DNA from 2 places in the Streptomyces sp. NBC_01260 genome. Region 1 is predicted to be linked to the other one. Evidence: riboswitches for the same ligand, from Rfam matches in the RefSeq annotation. Region 1 holds a riboswitch; the other holds the start of a gene.
The links. Region 1 has a riboswitch for cyclic di-AMP ahead of OG322_RS16870 (M23 family metallopeptidase). Riboswitches for the same ligand answer to the same signal wherever they lie in the genome.

Region 2: it holds a riboswitch for cyclic di-AMP, as region 1 does, so the genes downstream of both, OG322_RS02770 (M23 family metallopeptidase) here and OG322_RS16870 (M23 family metallopeptidase) in region 1, are expected to answer to the same signal.

Annotation. Positions count from the first base shown of each region.
Region 1 covers NZ_CP108464.1:3,816,532-3,821,358, forward strand. Annotated here, with positions in the region: gene OG322_RS16860 (PrsW family intramembrane metalloprotease) at 1-12, shown strand, start outside; gene OG322_RS16865 (aldo/keto reductase) at 60-1,004, opposite strand; gene OG322_RS16870 (M23 family metallopeptidase) at 1,292-2,467, opposite strand; cyclic di-AMP (ydaO/yuaA leader) riboswitch at 2,479-2,632, opposite strand; gene OG322_RS16875 (PP2C family protein-serine/threonine phosphatase) at 2,824-3,978, opposite strand; tRNA gene OG322_RS16880 (tRNA-Met) at 4,198-4,271, opposite strand; gene OG322_RS16885 (hypothetical protein) at 4,779-4,827, shown strand, end outside.
Region 2 covers NZ_CP108464.1:614,504-619,330, reverse strand. Annotated here, with positions in the region: gene OG322_RS02785 (helix-turn-helix domain-containing protein) at 1-374, shown strand, start outside; gene OG322_RS02780 (DUF6126 family protein) at 422-598, shown strand; gene OG322_RS02775 (tyrosine-protein phosphatase) at 627-1,439, opposite strand; cyclic di-AMP (ydaO/yuaA leader) riboswitch at 1,951-2,111, shown strand; gene OG322_RS02770 (M23 family metallopeptidase) at 2,115-3,068, shown strand; gene OG322_RS02765 (SGNH/GDSL hydrolase family protein) at 3,252-4,097, shown strand; gene OG322_RS02760 (GNAT family N-acetyltransferase) at 4,111-4,674, opposite strand; gene OG322_RS02755 (STM4011 family radical SAM protein) at 4,717-4,827, opposite strand, start outside.

The DNA.
Region 1 (4,827 bases):
TACGGCCAGTAGACCTGCGACCGGCCGATCTGCGACCGGCAGTCCGGTACCGGCAGCCCTTAGGCGGACGCCTCGGTGAGCTCGGTCAGCTCCTGGTCCGTGAGCCGCAGATCAGCGACGGCCACCAGCGCGGGCAGCTGCTCGACCGTACGGGCGGAGGCGATCGGGGCGGCGACGGTCGACCGGGACGCCAGCCAGGCCAGCGCCACGGTCGCGATCTCGGCGTTCCGCTCCTGCGCCACCTTGTCGAGCGCGGCGAGGACCTTCTGCCCGCGCTCCGACTCCAGGTGCAGGCCCGCCTTTCCGGCGCGCGCGCTGTCCACGGTCGTACCGGGGCGGTACTTGCCGGTGAGGAAGCCGGAGGCGAGTGCGAAGTACGGGACCGCGGCGAGCCCGGCGGCGGCAGCGGTGTCCTGGAGCTCGCCCTCGTAGGTGTCCCTGGAGACGAGGTTGTAGTGCGGCTGCAGGGCCACGTAACGGGCCAGCCCCTCGCGCTCGGAGAAGTCCAGCGAGGCGCGGAGCCGCTCCGGGGTGATGTTGGAGGCGGCGATCTCGCGGACCTTGCCGTCCTTCACCAGCTGGTCGAGGGCGGTGATGATCTCCTCGACCGGGACCGTCTCGTCGTCGAAGTGCGTGTAGTAGAGATCGATGTGGTCACTGCCGAGCCGGCGCAGCGATTCCTCGGCCGCGGCCTTGATGGTGGCGGGGGAGAGTCCCTTGTACGAGGGGTGGGCACCGACCTTGGTGGCCAGGACGATGTCGGAACGGTTGCCCCGCGCCGCGAACCACTTGCCGATCAGGGTCTCCGACTCGCCGCCCTCGTTGCCGGGGACCCAGGAGGAGTACGTGTCGGCGGTGTCGATGAAGTTGCCGCCTGCCGCCGCGTACGCGTCGAGGACGGCGAAGGACTGCGCCTCGTCGGCGGTCCAGCCGAAGACGTTGCCGCCGAGGGCGAGCGGGAAGACCTGGAGGCTGGATGAGCCGAGCTTGCGGAGAGTAGTCATGAATGGAACAACCCGTTCCGCCGCTCGCGCTATTCCATGCCCTGTACAGCTACAGCGTTCCGCGCACTGCGCGGCCACGGCCACGGGGGCGGGCCGACGCAGCGGGGGGCGGGGAGGAGGAGAGGACGGACGGACAGGCGTCTCGACAGACCGACAGCCCTGACGTCGGGGGGGGAAGCGTCAGGGCTGCCGGGGTTCAGCGGTCGGGGAACAGCACGGGGAACGAACGGCACAGGGCACGGCAGCGGGCCGGGAACGGGGATCCCGGCTCCGGCCGCGCGGCGGCCTCAGACCGTCAGGCCCCGGGCACGCAGCCAGGTCATCGGGTCGATCCCGGTGCCGTCCGGGGTGTGGACCTCAAGGTGAAGGTGCGGGCCGGTCACATTGCCGGTCGCGCCGACGCGCCCGATGGTGTCCCCGGTGGTGACCTTCTGGCCGACGCCGACACCGATCGAGGACTGGTGGCAGAACCACAGCTCGGTACCGTCCTCAAGCTCCAGGACCGTGCGGTAGCCGTACGAGCCGGACCAGCCGGCCGACTTGACGGTGCCGCTGTGGATGGCCTTGATCGGGGTACCGGTCGGCGCCGCGAAGTCGAGGCCCGTGTGGTAGCCGGAGGACCACATCGAACCGGCCTCGCCGAAGGTCGAGGTGATCGTGTACGAGGAGGTGGGGATGGCGTAGCTGGCGGCGAGCTTGGCGAGCCGCGCTGCCTCCGCCTTCTTCTTCGCCTCTTCCGCCGCCTTCTTCTTCGCGGCGGCGGCCTTCTCCTCTGCGGCGTCCTGCTGCTTCTTCGCCTCGGCGGCCGCCTTCTCCGCGGCGGCCTTCTCCTCGGCCGCCTTGGCCTCCGCGTCGGCGGAGTCCTGCTGCTGCTCGGCCTGCTGGAGGATGCGGGCGCGGAGCGCCTCGCCGGCGTCCGTCGTGCCCTGTTCGGCCTCGGTGGTGGTGATGCCGGCCGTCGTCAGCGGGGCGGAAGCGGTCTCGGCCTTGGCCTTCTCCGCCTCGGACTCACCCGAGAACAACGCGCCGACACCCGGCAGGGACTTGGCCTCGGGGAGATTGTCCGAGATGGCATCGGGAAGGGAGATGGAGACCGGCGGCCTGCTCTGCGCGGAGGCCATGCCGCCCGCGCCGACGGCCGCGATGACACCGACGCCGAGAACGGTGGAGCTACGGGCGAGACCGTTGCGCTGCTTGGCGACGCGGTGCTTGCCGCGTACGGGGCGAACGGACTCCTCGGTGGGATTCCATTCCTCCCACGCCTTGTCGGGTCCGGCCTCGTCGGCCAGGAAGCCGTTGCCGGACTCGCTGCTCCGATCGGTTCCGTATGCGGTTCCGTGGTCGGTCCCGTAAGCGGTTCCGTGGTTGGTGCCGTAGACAGCACCGGGCCCGGTTCCGAAGTCATTTCCGTGTTCGGGCACGAACCAGGAGGGGGCTTCGGGGGCAGGCTTGTTGGACGCCACTGGGGCGCACTCCTTTCCTTCCTTCTCGCCTACCGGGTTAGCTGACGGGTTCGGAGCAGGAAGGTCTCCTACGGGTTCCTCCGCCTCTCAACGAGACAGAGATGCCCGATTCACCCCATGTAGGTGGTTCCCCGGTTCCCTTGCGGAATTCGGCGCTCGCGCACGGTGCCGCCTCTGACGGCGGCTGGGACAACCGCGCTGCGTTATCGAACGTTAATAGACACACGGGTCCGATTCCAAGCCGTTCCGACTGATCATTCACGTCTTCGGCCTGGACTTACAGGACACAACCGGGTGGAAACGGGCGAGTTGATCGCCCCTCAATCGTTATCTGTTTTCTGACATTGCGTCAAATGTTATGCGGAGGGGTCCCTTACGGTTACGCACGGTGGCATTGGTCGCGACACCTCCCGGGGGCGCACGACGGCGAGCAGCGCCATGTCGTCGGTCGTCACCCCGCCGGTGTGCAGCCGTACGTCATCGGTCAGCGCCGACAGCAGTTCCTCGGGGCCCGGGAAGATCCGTCCGCGCAGCCGCTCGGCGGGGTCGTAGAAGACCCCGTCGGCGTCACGGGCCTCGGAGAGGCCGTCCGTGTAGAGGAGGAGCGTCGCCCCGGGGGGCAGCTCCCACTCGTCGGCGCGGTCCGGCCACACGCCCAGGTCCATTCCCAGGGGCAGCGCGGGCAGCGTGGGCTCCAGTACCTCCAGCGCCCCGTCCGAGTGCAGCAGCAGCGGTTCGGGGTGGCCGCGGTTGACGATCCGTACCCGGGCCGCACCCGGCGGGATCTCGGCGAGCGCGGCGGTGATGAACCCCTCGGCCGCGTCGAGGCCGCCGAGCCCGCTCGATTCCCGCGCCAGCGCACGCTCCAGCCGCTGAGCCACCCCCTCCAGCGACCGCTCCTGCTCGGCAGCCTCCCGGAACGCGCCGATGATCACCGCCACGGCCTCCACCGCGTCCAGACCCTTGCCGCGCACGTCCCCGACCACCAGCCGCACCCCGTACGGGGTGTCCGTGACCGAGAACAGGTCGCCGCCGACGAACTCGTCCGCCTGCGCCGCCTCGTACCGCGCGGCCACGTACAGCCCGCCGATCCGGTCGGACGGCGTCGGCAGCACCGCGCGCATGGCGGTCTCCGCGATGACCCGTGCGGAGGCCAGCTGCTCGTTGCTGCGCCGGACGACCCCGTTGATGAAGAGCGCGAGGATCGAGACGGTGAGAACGGTGAGGAGCTCGATGACCGGCACGACCTGGAACAGCGTTCCGCTGTAGAGCCGCAGCCCCGCCACGCACAGCAGTGCGGCGATCCCGACACGGATGGTGCCGGCCAGTGAGAAGAACGGCGCGGCGATCAGCGGGGCCGCGGCGAACAGCGGAACGGCCGTGAAGGCGGGCGGGGTGAGGAAGTCGAACATCAGCCCGCCGACGATGATCAGGCCAGGCAGCGCCCGGACGAACCGGTGGTTGCGGATCTCCCCGATGCGTCTCCCCCGCCGCTGCTGCCGCTTCCCCACCTGTGGTCTCCTGCCCGGTGCGCTCACGGCCGCGGACGATACCGCGCACCACCCCCAGACTTCCCGGAGCGCGGTCGCGGGGCGACCCCTCGACGGCCAATAGGAGTACGCGCGCCGCGCGGATCGCACAGGCCGGCGGGCCGACGGCCCGGCGAACGTACACATGTACAAACGAATCAGACCCGGCACGCTCTATGCGTGCCGGGTCTGATTCTTCAGTAGCGGGGACAGGATTTGAACCTGCGACCTCTGGGTTATGAGCCCAGCGAGCTACCGAGCTGCTCCACCCCGCGTCGGTAAACACAACTCTACGGCATGTTCGACGCACTCATGACCACCCCGCGCGCCCCACCCCTCGAACGACTCCCCACCACCTCGCCCCCTTGACGGCGCCATGACGAGCCCAGGGGGCGACCCCGCGCACGCTCCCCGCACACGCACTGCCACCCCGCCCCGGCCGCGCCCCAACCACCCGCAATGGCCGTCAACGACCTTGGCAAAGGGGTGGATCAATGCAGCAAACCCCCAACAGCAGCCCCCTGCATGCTTCTTGCCGCCCCATCGGATCAGTCACCGGTAAGCGGGGCGGGGCCGCACTCAAGACCGGCAGGCCACGCCAAGAACGTCAAAGTGTCGAAAATGAGAAGGTGTTGCGAGGAACACGTGTTCTGCCGCAAGGTATCTGCTGCATCCCCCGGACCGGTGGGCTGCCCGTGCGAGCAGACCCGGGAGCGCGCATTGCCGTGCCCCGCAAGCCGCTCCCGGTCTCTCATCGCAGCCTGTCTGGAGGGCCTCCGCCGATGACCGCACCGCTCACTCCCGCCCCCGCCCCCGCGTCCGCCCCCGCAG
Region 2 (4,827 bases), 3.2 Mb from region 1:
CGGAACGTGACGCGATCGTCCGCGGCCGGAAGTTCGAGGGGGCCGAGGCCGACGGCTGGATGTACCAGCAGGCCGGTGGCTCGGGCCGGGCGATGCAGGCGCTGCGCGTCCGGGTCCCGTACGGCGCGCAGGGCGACCTGGTGCGTGTCCATCCGGGTGAGGAATGGCTGTATGTCCTGGCCGGAAACCTCAGGGTGACCCTCGGGGACACCGTGCACGACCTGGGTCCCGGCGACAGTGCGCACTTCGACTCGCTCACCCCGCACCGGATCGCGGCGCCGGAGCGCGAGGGCGCCGAGCTGCTCTTCGTCCACACCCTGCTGCAGAGCCCCGCCGCCGAGCTGTGTCTCGGCAGCGGGATCCACCGGCGCTGAGGCGCCGTCCCCGCCGCCGGCCCGTCCGGTCGCCAGAGAGGACTGTCATGTCCGATTCCGAGAACTACGACCCGCTCACCCCGGCCAGGCGGAAGGACTCCGACTCGCAGGAGCGGAAGATGCCCCGCGGCCTGGTCATCAGGCTGTTCGCCTACCTGGTGGCCGGGCACGTCATCGCGGGCTTCCTCTACCTGCTGTTCGCGGTGGGGATGCACAACCAGTAGCCGCGCGCTCTGTGGCCCGGCCGGCCGGTCAGGCCTCGTCGAGGAGCCGCTCGCGCAGCCGCTCCCGTGTCTCGGGGGTGATCTTCAGCCCCTCGGAGAGGTAGCGGTCGGTGCCGCCCCAGGTCTCGTCGATCGTGTCGAAGGCCGCGGCGAGATATTCGCTGTGGGCTCCGAAGAGCGGGCTGAGGAGCTCCATCACCTCGGGCGACATCCCGGCCGCCGAGGTGTCGCTGCGGCGCACCCGGTAGCGGCGGTGGGCTTCGTTGGACTTGAGGTAGTCGGCCTCGACGGCCTCGCGCCTGACGCCGACCGCGAGCAGGGAGACCGCGATCGAGAGCCCTGCCCGGTCCTTGCCGGCCGCGCAGTGCATCAGGGCGGGGACGCTGTCCTCGGCCAGGGCGTGCAGCACGCGACTGTGCTCGGCGGTGCGGTCCAGGATGATCGAGCGGTAGGAGGCGACCATGCGGTCGGTCCCCTTGCCGCCGCCGAGGATGCCGCGCAGCTCGTCCATGTTGCCGTCGCGCACCATCTGCCAGAACTCGGTGCCGTCCGCCGGATCGGTGAGCGGGATGTTCACGTTGCGCACGCCGGGCAGCTCGACGTCCATTCCGTCCAGCTTGAGGTCGGTGGCGTTGCGGAAGTCGAAGACGGTGTGGAGGCCGAGGCCGCCGAGGAACGCGGCGTCCTCGGCGGTGGCGCCCGCCAGGTGACCGCTGCGGTAGAGCCGTCCGTACCGCACCCGGCGGCCGTCCGAGGCGGGTAGCCCGCCCACGTCACGGAAATTACGGACCCCTGCCAGCTCGGGTTCCGTCGACGGGGTCTGCGGCAGCTGCTGCGTCACGGTCACTCCTGGAGGCTCTGCCGCCGACGCGTGTCGCCGACGGGTCCACTCCCGTGACGATACGACATCGGATACTCGGGCAATCATGTCGGTGACGGCTCCATGTGCCCGTTCTTCTGCCCTCTGCGCGGCCCCCGGACCGCCACGGTTCGGGGGCCGTCGGGGCGCGCGCAGCGACGGTGGTGCCGACGCGGGGCGGCCGCGGCTCCGAAGTGAATGGTGGGTGCGACATGTCCGTATTGAGGCCTTTAGTCGAACATGCCCTGCTTATAAGGGAGATGGTCGCCCACTCGTGAGCGGGATCATATCCGTGACGGTGTGTGGCGGTGCGCCGGTTGGGTAATCCGTGCGTCGTGCGGAAAGCCAAGATCCATAATCCACGGAGTGTCACCGGAATTCCGCGCCGATTTTCCGGAGCGGAATCCGGAGTGGAACCCATGGCTTGTTTCCGCCGTCCCGGCTCGCTTACGTTCACTCTCAATCCGGATGGAACGCCTAATCCTGCCGCCGTCCGGAATTCGCACCCACTCACCGTGTGGCAGGAGCGGGGGAACCAGGTAAGCCGCCGACCGGAGAGATCCGGCCGGCTCGGGGTTAAGTCGCGCCAGGCGTGACCGGGCATCTCCAGCCCGAACCCGACAGCTCACCTCGTAGGCGCCGGAGAGGAAATTCTTCATGCCCATACTGGGTAAGCACCGCCGTCCGAAGTCCAGCACCATCGCCCGTGGCATCGTCGTCGCCAGCGCCGGCGGAGCCGTCATCGTGCTTCCGCTGCTCGGTGCCACCGGTGCCACCGCCGCGGAGCACGCCGCTCCCGCCACCGCGAAGTCGGCCGCCGCCACGCACGCCGCCCCGGCCAAGCCGGTCGCCGAGAAGCAGGCCGGCACCAAGACGTACTCCGTGGTCTCCGGCGACTACCTGTCGAAGATCGCTGCCCAGCACAAGCTCAAGGGTGGCTGGGAGAAGCTGTACCAGGACAACCGCGAGGTCGTCGGCGACGACCCGAGCCTGATCTTCCCGGGCATGAAGCTGACGCTCGGCGGCGAGGCCTGGGGCCACGCCTCGACCACCGGCTCGCACACCTCCGCGGGTGCCACCACCCCGTCGAAGGCCCCGGCTCCGGCCAAGACCGAGTCGAAGGCCCCCGCGGCTTCCAACTCCGCGTCCTCCTCCGGTACCCAGGCGTCCAACGAGACCTCGGCCCCGGCCGGTCAGGGCACCGCCTCCGGTTACGTCCACCCGGTTCCCGGCAGCCACACCACCGCCTACCGCGCCTCCGGCGCCAACTGGTCCAGCGGCAGCCACACCGGCATCGACTTCCCCGTCTCCACCGGCACCAGCGTGAAGGCGATCACCTCGGGCACCGTCGTCACCGCCGGCTGGGGCGGCGCGTACGGCAACGAGGTCGTCATCAAGCACGCCGACGGCCACTACTCGCAGTACGGCCACATGTCCTCGCTCTCCGTCTCGGCGGGCCAGACCGTGACCGCGGGCCAGCAGGTCGGCCTCTCGGGCGCCACCGGCAACGCGACCGGCCCGCACCTGCACTTCGAGATCCGCACGGGTCCGGCGTACGGCTCGGACATCGACCCGATCGCCTACCTGGCGTCGCACGGGATCAACGTCTGATCCAGGCAGTACCGGTCCGGTGACCCGGACCAGAGCAATACACAGAGGGACGGTGCGCGGCGGCGCACCGTCCTTCTGCTTATTCCCCCTTTACCAAAAACTGACCGGGTGGTCTATCTCACCACCCGTCAACCCCGTATTACGGTCGCGTAGGTCACATTCGACGGTGCAGGATATGCCCTTGTGGCAAACGATTCGAGAAACATCCGACAGGGCGTCATCAACCGACAGGGCGCCATCGAGTCGTACGCGGCGATTGGCGACAGTTTCACCGAGGGAGTCGGCGACCTCGGCCCGGACGGGACATTCGTCGGCTGGGCGGACCGGTTCGCGGTAATCCTCGCGGACCAGCTCCCGGACCCCGAAACGGCGCCGCGCATTACTGGCGCCGCGCACGGGAACTTCAGGTACGCCAATCTCGCCGTACGAGGACGTCTCCTCGACCAGATAGTCGAGGAGCAGGTGCCGCGCGCCAGGGAACTCGCCCCCGACCTGGTGAGCTTCTGCGCGGGCGGCAACGACATCATCCGGCCGGGCACCGACCCCGACGACGTCGCCGAGCGCTTCGAGCGCGCGGTCGCGGAGCTGACCGAATCGGTCGGCACCGTCATGGTCACCACCGGCTTCGACACCCGTGGTGTTCCCGTGCTGCGCCATCTGCGCGGCAAGATCGCCACCTACACCGCCCATGTGCGGTCCATCGCGGACCGCTACGACTGCCCGGTGCTCGACCTCTGGTCGCTGCGCTCCGTGCAGGACCGGCGCGCATGGGACGGCGACCGGCTGCATCTGTCGCCCGAGGGACACACCCGGGTCGCGCTGCGCGCCGCCCAGGTGCTCGGTCTCGACGTGCCGGCCGACCCGGACCAGGAGTGGCCCCCGCAGGCGCACCGGGGAACGCTGGAGGTCCGGCGTGACAACATCAACTGGGCGCGCGAGTACCTGGTGCCGTGGATCGGGCGGCGCCTGCGCGGCGAGTCCTCGGGGGACCACGTGGAGGCGAAGCGGCCGGACCTGCTGCCGCTCTGAGGGGCCGGGCCGGTCAGGGTTCGCCGAACGGGTGCCGTTCGGCGAACTCGGGGGCGGTGATCCCCAGAAGCACCAGGTCGTGATGGCGTCCGGCGAAGAACTCGTGGTCGCGCAGCCGGCCCTCCTCGGTGAAGCCGAGCCCGCGGTGCAATGCGACCGACGCGCCGTTGTACGCGTAGACCTGCGCCTCGCACTTGTGATAGCGCCGCTCGCCGAACATGAAGCCCAACAGCAGCACGATCGCCTCGGACGCGTACCCGCGCCGCTGATGACCGCCGCCGACCCCGATGCCGTAAGTGAACCTGCCGGTGCGCGGGTCGGCGTCATGGGTCGAGATGCCACCGACGAGCACTCCACCGTCCAGGGCCTCGATCGCCAGCCGGAAGCAATCCCCGGTGGGCTTGGCGACGGCCTGCTCCGCCGCCCAGGCGCGGTACCCCTCGGCGGAGCGCGGCGGGTGGAGCATGTCCCCCGACCGCTGGTGATCCGAGTACCCGTCCATCTCCATGAACGCTTGCCAGTCCGCGGGTTCGATGCCGCGCAGCCGCACCCGCTCGCCTGTCCAGAAGGAGTTCATGGCGCCCATGCCACCAGGCCGTTCAGCGCTCCGTCCAGGCAATTAGGGGCTCACCCGCTGAACAGAACGTGGCGGCCGGGCCGGAACGCGTTCCAGCACGCCGCCCGCGAACACGTCGTACAGCGGCAGCGTCTCCAGATGGACGTAGCCGAT